DNA from 2 places in the Glutamicibacter sp. PAEs-4 genome. Region 1 is predicted to be linked to the other one. Evidence: riboswitches for the same ligand, from Rfam matches in the RefSeq annotation. Region 1 holds a riboswitch; the other holds the start of a gene.

Evidence for each region. Region 1 has a riboswitch for thiamine pyrophosphate ahead of thiO (glycine oxidase ThiO). Riboswitches for the same ligand answer to the same signal wherever they lie in the genome.
Region 2: linked by a shared signal. The riboswitch ahead of thiC (phosphomethylpyrimidine synthase ThiC) and the one ahead of thiO (glycine oxidase ThiO) in region 1 are both predicted to bind thiamine pyrophosphate.

What each region holds. Positions count from the first base shown of each region.
Region 1 covers NZ_CP195017.1:2,317,905-2,323,678, forward strand. The annotation lists gene typA (translational GTPase TypA) at 1-365, opposite strand, end outside; gene ACR9WD_RS10880 (GNAT family N-acetyltransferase) at 513-1,055, opposite strand; gene ACR9WD_RS10885 (ThiF family adenylyltransferase) at 1,116-2,261, opposite strand; gene ACR9WD_RS10890 (thiazole synthase) at 2,258-3,079, opposite strand; gene thiS (sulfur carrier protein ThiS) at 3,082-3,327, opposite strand; gene thiO (glycine oxidase ThiO) at 3,324-4,451, opposite strand; TPP riboswitch at 4,449-4,553, opposite strand; gene ACR9WD_RS10905 (DUF4440 domain-containing protein) at 4,633-5,046, shown strand; gene ACR9WD_RS10910 (GNAT family N-acetyltransferase) at 5,083-5,592, shown strand; gene ACR9WD_RS10915 (mechanosensitive ion channel) at 5,674-5,774, opposite strand, start outside.
Region 2 covers NZ_CP195017.1:2,480,995-2,486,768, reverse strand. The annotation lists gene ACR9WD_RS11770 (DEAD/DEAH box helicase) at 1-1,080, shown strand, start outside; gene thiC (phosphomethylpyrimidine synthase ThiC) at 1,171-2,913, opposite strand; TPP riboswitch at 2,909-3,016, opposite strand; tRNA gene ACR9WD_RS11760 (tRNA-Thr) at 3,294-3,365, opposite strand; tRNA gene ACR9WD_RS11755 (tRNA-Thr) at 3,937-4,008, shown strand; tRNA gene ACR9WD_RS11750 (tRNA-Met) at 4,056-4,132, shown strand; gene ACR9WD_RS11745 (GTP pyrophosphokinase) at 4,227-5,003, opposite strand; gene ACR9WD_RS11740 (DUF2797 domain-containing protein) at 5,244-5,774, shown strand, end outside.

The DNA of each region.
Region 1 (5,774 bases):
GTCTGCGGCAGCGGACCCTCGGATGCGTCGACGAGCAGGACAACGCCGTCGACCATGGACAGGCCGCGTTCAACCTCGCCACCGAAGTCGGCGTGGCCCGGGGTGTCGATGATGTTCATGGTCATCTTCTTGCCCTCGGCCGCTGGGCCGCTGTAGAACACGGTGGTGTTCTTGGCAAGAATGGTGATGCCCTTCTCGCGTTCCAGCTCACCTGAGTCCATCACGCGGTCTTCGGTTTCACCATGGCTGTCGAATGCGCCGGTCTGCTGGAGCATGGCGTTGACCAGGGTGGTCTTGCCGTGGTCAACGTGCGCCACAATGGCTACATTGCGAAGTTCATCGCGAGTAATGGTGTTTGCTGACATGCGTGAAGGCTCACTTCCGCTCGAGAAATTGGGTCTGTGGAGTCGGGGCCAAAGTCGACCCAACAATCCAGTTTACGCTCTCGAGACTAATAGTCTGTTGATCTGTGTCAGAACATACAGGAATTTCATGTACCGGTCGCGAGAAATTCAGCGGATCGACTGGGTAGGTATCCAAAAACGCAGCGTGCCGGCGCCATGGCTGGCTTCAATTTCCGGAAGCTTGGCGTCCAGCAATCCGCCGCATTTTTCAATGGTCGATCTTGAACCGATGTTATCGGAAGCACAGGTAACCAGTGCGCGCTCAATTCCTGATTCGCGCAGTTCCTGCAATCCGAATCTGCACAGTTGCTGTGCCACACCACGGCGACGATACTCGGGAACTACACCATAGCCGATATGCCCGCCGTAATGAAGCAGGCCCTCGTTGAGCTCATACCTCACAGATACACGGCCCACCAGTTCCCCGTCGTCGAAGGCGGCAAACAGCGCCGAGCGAACCCATCCTTCGGGGATGTGCTCGCCACGGCGCCCTGCCTTCATCCGGTAGGCATAGTCCTCCCAAGCCTCAGCGGAAGTCCAGGTGGGCAAGAACTCGAAATCATCGCCAAGCATCAAATGATGGGCATCGATTGCCTGCTGTTCGTCGCCGATTTCCAATTCACGGATCTCCAGCGCAATTCCCATAGCCATGGCGCAAGTATGCCAGAGCTGGGCCGGCTCCAAGAAGCGCAGGCACTGCAAGGCCGGGCGCTAGTAGGCCACCTGCTGCCCCTGAACCTGCCTGGCCCATTCCACGGTGCCGCCGCTGAGGCTGTACACCTGGACGGCTGGCTGCAGATCCGGCCTGGCAATCCGCGCCGCCTGCTGTGAACGGACACCCGTTTTGCAGACGAACACGATCGCCGAGGCACCCTGCGCGAGCCCTCCCAGTCCTTGTTCTTCCAGTTGCGCGAGCGGGAGGGGCTGGCTGTGCGGGATCGCAATGATCTCGCGTTCCCAGGCTTCACGCACATCCACCAGCAGCACCGGTTCCTCCGCTTCAAGGTCCGCCAGTTGCTCAACGGAAATTTCCGGAACATGCCCATCGACAGCGCAGGACGCTGGCTGGTACTCGGCCAGCCGGCTCACCGGTTCGCGTTGCGGGTCCCTGGCAAAGTCGAGTGTTCGCACACTGGCTTCCCGTGCATCGTAGAGCCAAAGTTTTCCGCTGAGCGTGGTGCCGATTCCAGTGATGAGCTTCAGGGCCTCGGTGCACATCACCGAGCCGATGACGCCGCACAGGGCGCCAAAGACCCCGCCCTCGGCGCAGCTGGGCACGGAGTCCGCATCGGGGATTTCAGGGAAAAGGTCGCGCAGCATCGGACCGGTGCGCGGGTCGAAGACGGACACCTGCCCGGAGAATTGGAACAGCGTCCCCCAGACCAGTGGGGTGCCGGTGATTTCTGCGGCGTCGTTGGACAGGTAGCGCGTGGCGAAGTTGTCGCTGCCGTCGATGACCAGGTCGTAGTCGCTGAAAAGTGCCACTGCGTTGGTCTCATCCAGTTTGCCATCCACGGCGATAACCCGGACATTCCGGTTCTGCTCGTGGGCCATCCGGCGGACCGATTCCACCTTCAAGCGGCCTACGTCCTGTTGCCTGTGCATGGTTTGGCGTTGCAGGTTGGACAGTTCAACCGTGTCGTGGTCCACGACCCCGAGGGTGCCGATCCCCGCGGCGACCAGGTAGCTGGCAATGGGGCTGCCCAGTCCCCCGGCTCCGATTACCAGCACCTTGGCATTGGCGATCCTGCGTTGCCCTTCTTCGCCGACGCCGGGAAGCGACAGATGCCGGGAATAACGCGCCAATTCTTCCGGTGCCAGCTCCGGCCCCGGGGCTACCAATGCTGACTGGTTCACGAGAAGTCACCGACCAGGGTCTGCATCATGCCTTCGGTGGGCGAGGATGCCAGGGCGGTGTCGCGGCGCGGGATCCGGCCCGCGAGCCGTGCGGCTCGTCCTGCACGCACCGCATCCTTCATGGCCATCGCCATCAGCGGCGCGTTGTGCGCCCGGGTCACCGCACTGGCCAGCAGCACGGCATCGCAGCCGAGCTCCATGGCCAGGGCGGCGTCAGAGGCGGTGCCGACTCCGGCGTCCAGGATGACCGGCACCTGGGCCCGGGAGACGATGGTGGAAATATTGTGCGGGTTCAAGATGCCCAGGCCGGATCCGATTGGTGCGCCGGCTGGCATGATGGCCGCAACACCGGCGTCCTGGAGGCGCTGGGCAAGGGCAGGATCATCGTTGGTGTAGGCAAAGACCTGGAATCCGTCGGCGACCAGCTGTTCGGTGGCAGCGTGCAGCTCCAGCGGATCAGGCAGCAACGTGTGCTCGTCCGCAATCACTTCGAGCTTGATCCAGTTCGTTTCCAGCGCTTCGCGGGCCAGGTGCGCGGTGAGGATCGCGTCGCGGGCGGTGAAGCATCCAGCGGTATTCGGCAGCGCAATCACGTTGTTGCGCTGCAGCAAGTCATACACGTTGGACTCGCCTGCCGCCGAAAAGTGTCGGATGGCCACGGTAGTCAGTTCGGTTCCAGAGGCCTGCAATGCGCTTTCCAGGGTGGTCAGCGAACTCGCTCCCCCGGTGCCGAGGATCAAGCGCGAAGACAAGGTGCGTCCTGCAACCTGGAATGGATCGCTGTTGATGTCCAGTTCGGTGATGTTTTGCGTGTCCACGCCTAGCCTCCCTGGGCTGCGGTAACGAGTTCGATGCTGTGCCCTTCGGCCAGCGTGTAGCTGTTCCAGGCGCTGCGCGGGATGACAGCGCCATTGACCGCGGCGGCTATTCCAAGCTTGCTGCCGTCCACGGCCGCCGAGTTGCTATCCAGATCCTTGCCGATCTGCATGCTGATGAATTCGCGAAGGGTGATTCCTTCGTCCAGGTTCAGTTCCCGGGAATTGAACTTGATGCCAATGCTTTTCATGGGTGCTGCTCCGTTCGGTGGGTGGTCTGGGTTGCTGTGGCGAAGCGGTGTGGATTCACAGCCTGATGCAACGGATGGGTTTCAGAGCCGTGAATGAGATCAGCGGTGAGTGTTGCGCCCAGCGGAGCCAGCAGCACTCCGTGCCGGGAGTATCCGGTGCTAAGCACCAGGCCCGGGTCAATGCGCCCCAGCAGCGGACGGTCATCGGGAGTGGCGGGACGGGCCCGGGCAGTTGCCTCGTTCAGCGTGCAGTCGCTGATGCCGGGTATGAGCTTTCGCGCATTGTCCAGCAGCAAATGCATGGCTCCGATGTTCACTGCAGGCTGGCGGTCTTCCCGGACGCTGGCTCCGAGCACGAGGCTGCCGTCCTTTCTCGGCACGAGATACACCGGCTCCCGGTGCACGATGCCGCGGATGGTCCGGGTGATCAATGGCGGACCGGCTGGCCCCTGGATCCGGAGAATATCTCCGTAGACGGGGCGCACCGGCACCCGGTCCAGGCCGTCAATGGTGCCCAGTCCGGTGGCCACGATGGTTTGATCCGCTTCGAGGATCTTGCCCGATGCGGTGCGTACCGCGTTGGTTCGGCTCCCGTCGCCCACCAGCGCCTGCGCCCGCTCCTCGATCAGGCGGCCACGCAGGTGATCAAGCAGGATTTTGACGACTGACCGTGGGTCGACTTGGTGGTCATCTTGGCATAGGACTGCGCCTGCTATATTCGCGGCCAAGGCTGGTTCGAGTTTGCGGGCTTGGCTGGGCAAGAGCTTTTCCGCTGACAGGCCGAGGGAGGCTTGCAGTTCGGCCAGCTCATGCAGGGCTTCGCGGTCAGCCGGTTCGGCCGCGACGACGAGGGTTGAGTTCTGCAGGTAGTCCGGGCGTTGCCCGGTCACGGATTCGATGCGCTCAATGAACTTTGGATAGGCGGCATTCGAGGCGGCAAGCAGCTCGTGAAGCGGGCCATGGCCCCAGACCGTTTCAGCTGCCGGGGCCAGCATTCCGGCTGCCGCGTAGCTTGCACCTTGGCCTGGTGCTGGATCGATGAGGGTGGCAGTATGTCCCCGTGATTCCAGTTCGAACGCAACTGACAGGCCGATGATTCCGGCGCCAACAATATTCACATGCACGAGAGCACGCATCCTTCCTACGGCGGCATGACCCGCATCAGGTGTAGCGGTCGGCTCGGTGCCCTCTCAGCCTGGTCGATTCAGGCTCCCGCGGAGTACTGCGATTATAGGCATGATCCAGCTCATAAAGTCGAACTGGAGCAACCGCAGCTCCGTCATCTTCTGTGATGTACTAGTTGACATGGCATCTCATGACTTCCCCCGCGTGCTTCCCCAGGGATCTGCGTTGTCCAACACGATCATTTCGTTGGAGCAGGAGCTCTTGGAAACCAGCCAGCGCCATAGCCGAAGGCAATTGGAACGGTACTTGCATCCGCAGTTCTCCGAAGTGGGTGCCAGCGGCCGTGTCTACGATCGCGAGTCGATCATTGCCCAGCTGGCCCAGGAGCCGGAACGGGATTCCGGATCTCGGGAAGTCGGCAGCCCCGTGGCAATCCAGGTTGCCGATCAAGCGGTGCTTCTGCGCTGGAGGTTGCTATCGGGATCCGCCAGCGAGCGCAGTTCGCTGTGGATCCATGAGCAGGATCGCTGGCAGCTGTTCTTCCATCAGGGCACGCCCGCTGCGCGGCAGCTTTCTTTTGCAGAACCGAACTAGGCCGCATTAGTCGACGACGATTTCTCGGTTCGCAGGCTGCGCCAATCGGATGCCGAAGCTGTTTTCGAAGCCTTTTCCTCCAATGCCGATATGGATCGCCAAGGAGATGCCGACACTCCGGAAAAGGCCGCATCGTACGTGCGTGCCCTGATGGAGGCCGGCGAACGGCAGCAGGCTTTGGCCATCGCCTATCGAGACCGGCTGGTCGGTTTGGTCTGCGATACTGTCGATCCAGCCAATCAGAACGCATGGGTTTGGTATTGGATGAACCAGGACTACCGCGGGAGGTCTCTGGCCACTCGCGCAGTGGCTACTTTGGTGAACCACCTGTTTGGCGAGCTCGGTTTGTACCGTTTGGAACTAGGTCTTCGGGCGAACAATCCTGGATCGAAGCGTGTTGCCGAATGCAACGGGTTCCTGCGCGAGGGTGTCGAGCGCGGTAAGTTCCTGGTTGCTGGAGAACGCGTTGACGTGTACGCCTACGCGCGGTTGCGGACTGATCAGGTCCCCGACGTAGTGCCGTTGCCGTGGAGCACGCAGCCGTAGCTTGGCGGGCAACAAAAAGTCGCGGAATCCGGTTTCGGGTTCCGCGACTTTTTATCTGTCCCTCAGGTTTAGTGATATTGGCTAGATGCCTGGAGTTGATGCCGGCGGCGTCGAATCCGGGCCGTCGGTGGCCTGATTGGCCTCGATCTTTTTCAGCGTGCGAGCCGCAGCATCGCGGCCAC
Region 2 (5,774 bases), 160 kb from region 1:
ATGGCTACCGAAGACCTGGCCGACAAGCTCAAGGCCCGCGGCTTCACCGCTGCCGCCATCAACGGCGACATCCCGCAGCAGCAGCGCGAGCGCACCGTGGAGAACCTGCGCTCGGGCAAGATCGACATCCTGGTGGCTACCGACGTGGCGGCCCGCGGCCTGGACGTCGAGCGCATTTCGCACGTGATCAACTTCGACATCCCGCATGACACCGAGTCCTACGTGCACCGCATCGGCCGCACCGGCCGTGCCGGCCGCAAGGGCGACGCGATCCTGTTCATGACCCCGCGCGAGAAGTACCTGCTGCGTGCCATCGAGAAGGCGACCCGCCAGCCGGTGACCCAGATGCAGCTGCCGTCGCTGGATTCGGTCAACGACCGCCGCATCCAGAAGTTCACCGACCGCATCGACAAGACCATCAGCGGCCAGGACCTGACTACTTTCCGCGAGATCGTGGAGAAGTTCGCTGCCGAGCACGAGGACCTGGACCACCTGGAAATCGCGGCTGCACTGGCTTTGATGGCCCAGGGCGGACGCCCGCTGCTGATGACCGAACCGGTCATGTCGCCTGCGAAGAAGGCCCGCATGGATCGCCCGGAGCGTGGCGAACGCGGTGAGCGCGGTCCACGTGCCCGCAAGACCGCTGCCGAGGGCAACGCCATGTACCGTCTGGCAGTTGGCCGCCGCAACCGCGTGCAGCCAGGCTCGATCGTTGGCGCGCTGGCCAACGAGGGCGGCTTCGATTCTTCGGAAATCGGCGGCATCGACATCCGTTCGGACCACACCCTGGTGGAGCTGCCAGCAGAGCTGAGCAAGGACCAGTGGCGTGCACTGTCCAAGACCCGTATTGGCGGCGAAGCCATCGATCTCCAGCTCGACAGTGGCCGCAGCCCGCGCCGTGACGACGATGGCGACCGCGGTGGTTTCCGTGGCAGCCGTGGCGGCTACGGTGGTGGACGTGGCGGCCGTGGTGGATTCGGTGGCGGACGCAATGGCGGACGTGGCGGATTCGGCGGCGGACGCGGTGGCAAGGACCGCTACAGCGATTCGAACCGCAGCGGTGGACGTCGCGACTACTAAGCCTGCAGCGCACAGCTGAATAGCACTGGATGACGCCCTTGGGGCAAGCCGAAAGCTTGCCCCAAGGGCGTTTTCGCATGCCCGGGCTAATTACTCGGCAGGGGTCCCGACGGGGATCTCGTCCCCGAGATAGACCGTGCCCCCGCTTTCCAGGAACTGCCTGCTTTTCTGCGCCATCCCGGCCAATGCCGCCTGCGCCTCGGCCGAGCCGTATTCGTCGCGGATATCCTGGGAAATGCGCATGGAGCAGAATTTCGGCCCGCACATGGAACAGAAGTGGGCAGTCTTCGCAGGCTCGGCCGGCAGCGTCTCGTCATGGAATTCCTGCGCGGTGACCGGATCGAGGGACAACGCGAACTGGTCATTCCAGCGGAATTCGAAGCGAGCCTTGCTCAGCGCATCATCCCGTGCCGTGGCACCCGGATGCCCCTTGGCCAGATCTGCCGCGTGCGCCGCGATCTTGTAGGTGATCACCCCGGTCTTCACGTCATCCCGGTTGGGCAGCCCCAGATGCTCCTTGGGGGTGACATAGCAGAGCATCGCGGTACCGTAGCGGGCAATCTCCGTGGCGCCGATGGCGCTGGTGATGTGGTCGTAGCCCGGCGCGATATCGGTAACCAGCGGGCCCAGGGTGTAGAACGGGGCCCCGTCGCACAATTCCTGCTGGCGCTCCACATTCTCGCGCACCAGATGGAAGGGGATATGCCCCGGGCCCTCGACCATCACCTGCACATCGTACTGCCAGGCGCGCTTGGTCAGCTCGGCCAGGGTATCCAGCTCGGCGAATTGCGCTGCGTCGTTCGCATCCGCGATGGAGCCCGGGCGCAGCCCGTCGCCCAGCGAGAAGGCCACGTCGTACTGAGCGAAGATCTCGCACAGCTCATCGAAGTGGGTGTAGAGGAAATTCTCCTGGTGGTGCGCCAGGCACCATCCGGCCATGATGGAGCCGCCGCGCGAGACCATGCCAGTGACCCGGTTGGCGGTCAGCGGGATGTAGCGCAGCAGCACACCGGCATGGATGGTCATGTAATCCACGCCCTGCTCGCACTGCTCGATAACGGTGTCGCGGAAAATCTCCCAGGTCAGCTTGTTGGCTTCGCCATTGACCTTCTCCAGCGCCTGGTAGATCGGCACGGTGCCGATGGGCACGGGGGAGTTGCGGATGATCCATTCGCGGGTGGTGTGAATGTCCTCTCCGGTGGACAGGTCCATCACTGTGTCGGCACCCCATTTGGCGGCCCACTGGAGCTTGGAGACCTCTTCAGCGATGGAGCTGGTCACCGCCGAGTTGCCGATATTCGCATTGATCTTGACCAGGAACGCCTTGCCGATGATCATCGGTTCGGATTCCGGATGGTTGATGTTTGCCGGGATGATGGCTCGTCCGGCGGCGAGCTCGCTGCGCACCAGCTCGACATCGCATTCCTCGCGCAGCGCCACATAGCGCATTTCCGGGGTGATGACCCCGGCGCGCGCATAGTGCATTTGCGTCACGCGGGCTCCCCCAACGGCCCGCAGCGGAGGGGCCGAACGTCCAGCCCATTCCGCGCTGGCCGTGCCGCGGCGGACCGCTGAGCGCCCGTCGTCGTGCAGATTGCGCTCGCGGCCGGCATAGGTTTCCACATCCCCGCGCTCCCGGACCCATCGCTCGCGGAAGGGTGGCAAGCCCTGGGTCGGTTCGCTTCCCGGTCCGCTGGTGCGATACACCGACAGCGGCTCGTTGGGCTTTCCATTGGGGGAGTCTGCCAGATGGATCTGCGTGACGGGAACAGAAATTCCCGCAGATTCGCGGTAGGCAAGGGTGTGGGCAGGGTGCTGTTCAAATTGTTCCACTTGGAAACTCACTTCCTTCGCCGGCATTACCCGGACAGGTTCAACGGTCGCGGACGGCGATAGCCCGATCTCAGCCCTTGCCAGGGCACCCGTGTGGTCGCGAACAACTTAGCACGCTTGGGAGGAGGAAACGCAAATCCAGTGGTCAGAACAGTGACATCAAGTCAGGATGCGGGCACTGGCCCCGGCGGCAGGAGATAGTTTCTGGAAGCGATCAGTCTCTTGCGGCGCGAATCCGGAATCTGGGAAAAAGGGCGTGGCAGATAACTGGCGAAGCAGCGCGGGCGCAGGCTGAAGCGATGGCCGCGCGATGGGGCACTGAGAGCGGTAGATAAGCGAAAAGAGAAGCAATCTGGAACCAGATTGCTTCTCTCATTTCGAGCCCCCTGCCGGAATCGATCCGGCGACCTCGTTCTTACCAAGAACGCGCTCTACCACTGAGCTAAGGGGGCAACAGGTAAATACTTTACACAGGTTTTCGAGGTTTGCAAAATCTGCCGGGGATTTGTTGCTGACATCACAATGTTCCTAATCAAGGCGGAAATGGACGTCGGTGAACCTAGGGGGATTCTGCGCCCGCAATAGCTTGCCTTCATGCCACTGAATTCCGGTTGCCGCACGTGGTGGAGAGTTCACCCACCGGATGTCGCGCACCCAGCCGGATGTCGCGCACCCAGCCGGATGTCGCGCACCCTTCCGGACGACCCGTGGCCCTGGAGTTCGGGGGGTAGGGGGAGTGTTCTCTTCTGGAGTATTTGTGTTGGAAGATTTGCCGGCTGCCTCAAGGGAATTCGGCGCGGAACTCTATCCTGTAAGCCTGAGCGAAGCGGCGATTGACTGCGAGGGGCAACCCAGTGAGCATCGTCACCAGAACACTTTTTGTCCCAGCCTTCGTCCCTGATTGCCTTCAAGGTCTCGCTAAAACCGTTTTGACTAGCAGTTTTATGGAAATCTCCGGGCGCTTTCCAGATCGGTTTGCCGATTTTTCTTTGCCGGGAAATGCGTGTAGAGTATTTACTCGTTGCCCCCTTAGCTCAGTGGTAGAGCGCGTTCTTGGTAAGAACGAGGTCGCCGGATCGATTCCGGCAGGGGGCTCTGAGTGAGAAGCTTTCTTGGCTTCTACTGGATTGTTTCTCACTTGTGGCGGCGTAGCTCAGCTGGTTAGAGCGCACGACTCATAATCGTGAGGTCCCGGGATCGAGTCCCGGCGCCGCTACCAAATCAAAGATCCTCAGCTTCGGCTGAGGATCTTTTTTTGGTTTCCGGGTTCGAAACGGTCTTCAGCGGACCTTGAGCGCTAAAGCCATTAAGGCTTAGTTGTCGGCACACTTTTCGGGGCCTCTGGTGCTGGCTTGCTGTGCCAGCGACAGCAGTCCTTGGAAGGCCTTCGTATCGAAAGTCGCCTCGTGGCCTGCTTGGTCATTGGCATCATGGCCGTGTACTTCGGTATGCAACCGTTGCATTTGCATATCGAGTTTCGTTGCAACAGCTGCCGCATCGGCGAGCTCCTGTACCAGATGCTCTGGAACCTCGCCCTCGTACTTGTAGAAAATCTTATGTTCCAGGCTTGCCCAGAAGTCCTGGGCGATGGTGCGGATCTGCAACTCCACTACAACGTCGACAGGGCCGTCGGACAAGAAGACCGGAATTTGCACAATCGCATGAACACTTTTATAGCCGCTAGGCTTCGGGTTCTTGATGTAATCCTTGATCTGGATGACCTTCAGGTCATTTTGAGCGGTCAAGGTGTTCAGGACCTTATAGATGTCCTTGACGAAACTGCAGGTGATGCGCACACCCGCAATATCGCTGAGGTTCTCGCGTATGGCAGTAAGAGACGGTGCGATATTCCGGCGGGCAACCTTGCGCATGATGCTCTCCGGAGTTTTCACCCGGGAACTGACATGTTCGATTGGATTGTATTTGTGCAAGTACAAGAACTCTTCGCGCAAGATCGAGACCTTGGTCAGTACTTCGTCCACCGCAAACTGGTATTCCATCATGAAGCGCTGGAAATCATGGTGGAAGGCCTTCGTCAATCGCTGCAACTCAGCCGGGGAAGGGGTAGTTCCAGCAGCTGAGATTGCCACTGCACGCGTCTCGTCATCAAATGGGACAGAAATCCTGGATCACCTCAACAGATTGTGGCCCGGCCCGCGGTACGTTTCCGGTGCAGTTTCAGCCTACGGGCATCTCCTAAGAATTAGGCCAGAACCAATCGGGAATTTGTTCAGCTAACTTTCGGACTTTGTGTATCGGCCAACCTGTCCGCCGGACCTGGCCATCTGCGGTGAACTATCGTTGGGAGGGGAAACTTCAGAAAGGTCCTGATGGAATTCGCTTCAGCTACCCGGCAGCTATGCCACGGCATCAGCTTCGCAGAACATGAACCCGCCCCGATGCTCCGGCTGCGCAGCGGTGAAACCTGGGGTACCGAGTACCTGGAAGCGGGGCGTTCACTGGCCCTGGAGATCGGAGAACTGAAGTTCTGCCTGGGCTACATCACGATGAAGGCCGACGGCTCGCGCAATACGCTGCCGTGCCCCAAGAACCAGGCCCTGCGCACCGGTACCCAATGCGAGAGCTGCCGCCGGCTGGACCAGTCGAAGTTCATGCACCATTTCCACAAGACGGGCGAAGCCCCCGAAGGCCTTCGCAAGTACCTGGAACAGCCGCACTTCTTGTATATAGCCAGCTTCGCCCACGGCGCGACCAAGGTCGGCACCACCTCGACCAGTAGCAAGTGGACCCGGCTGGCGCAGCAGGGCGCGGTCATTGCGCGTTATGTCGCCCGCGCCAACGACGGGGCGGCCATCCGGGTGCTCGAAGACCTGGTCACCGAGCATGTGGGCCTGAGCCAG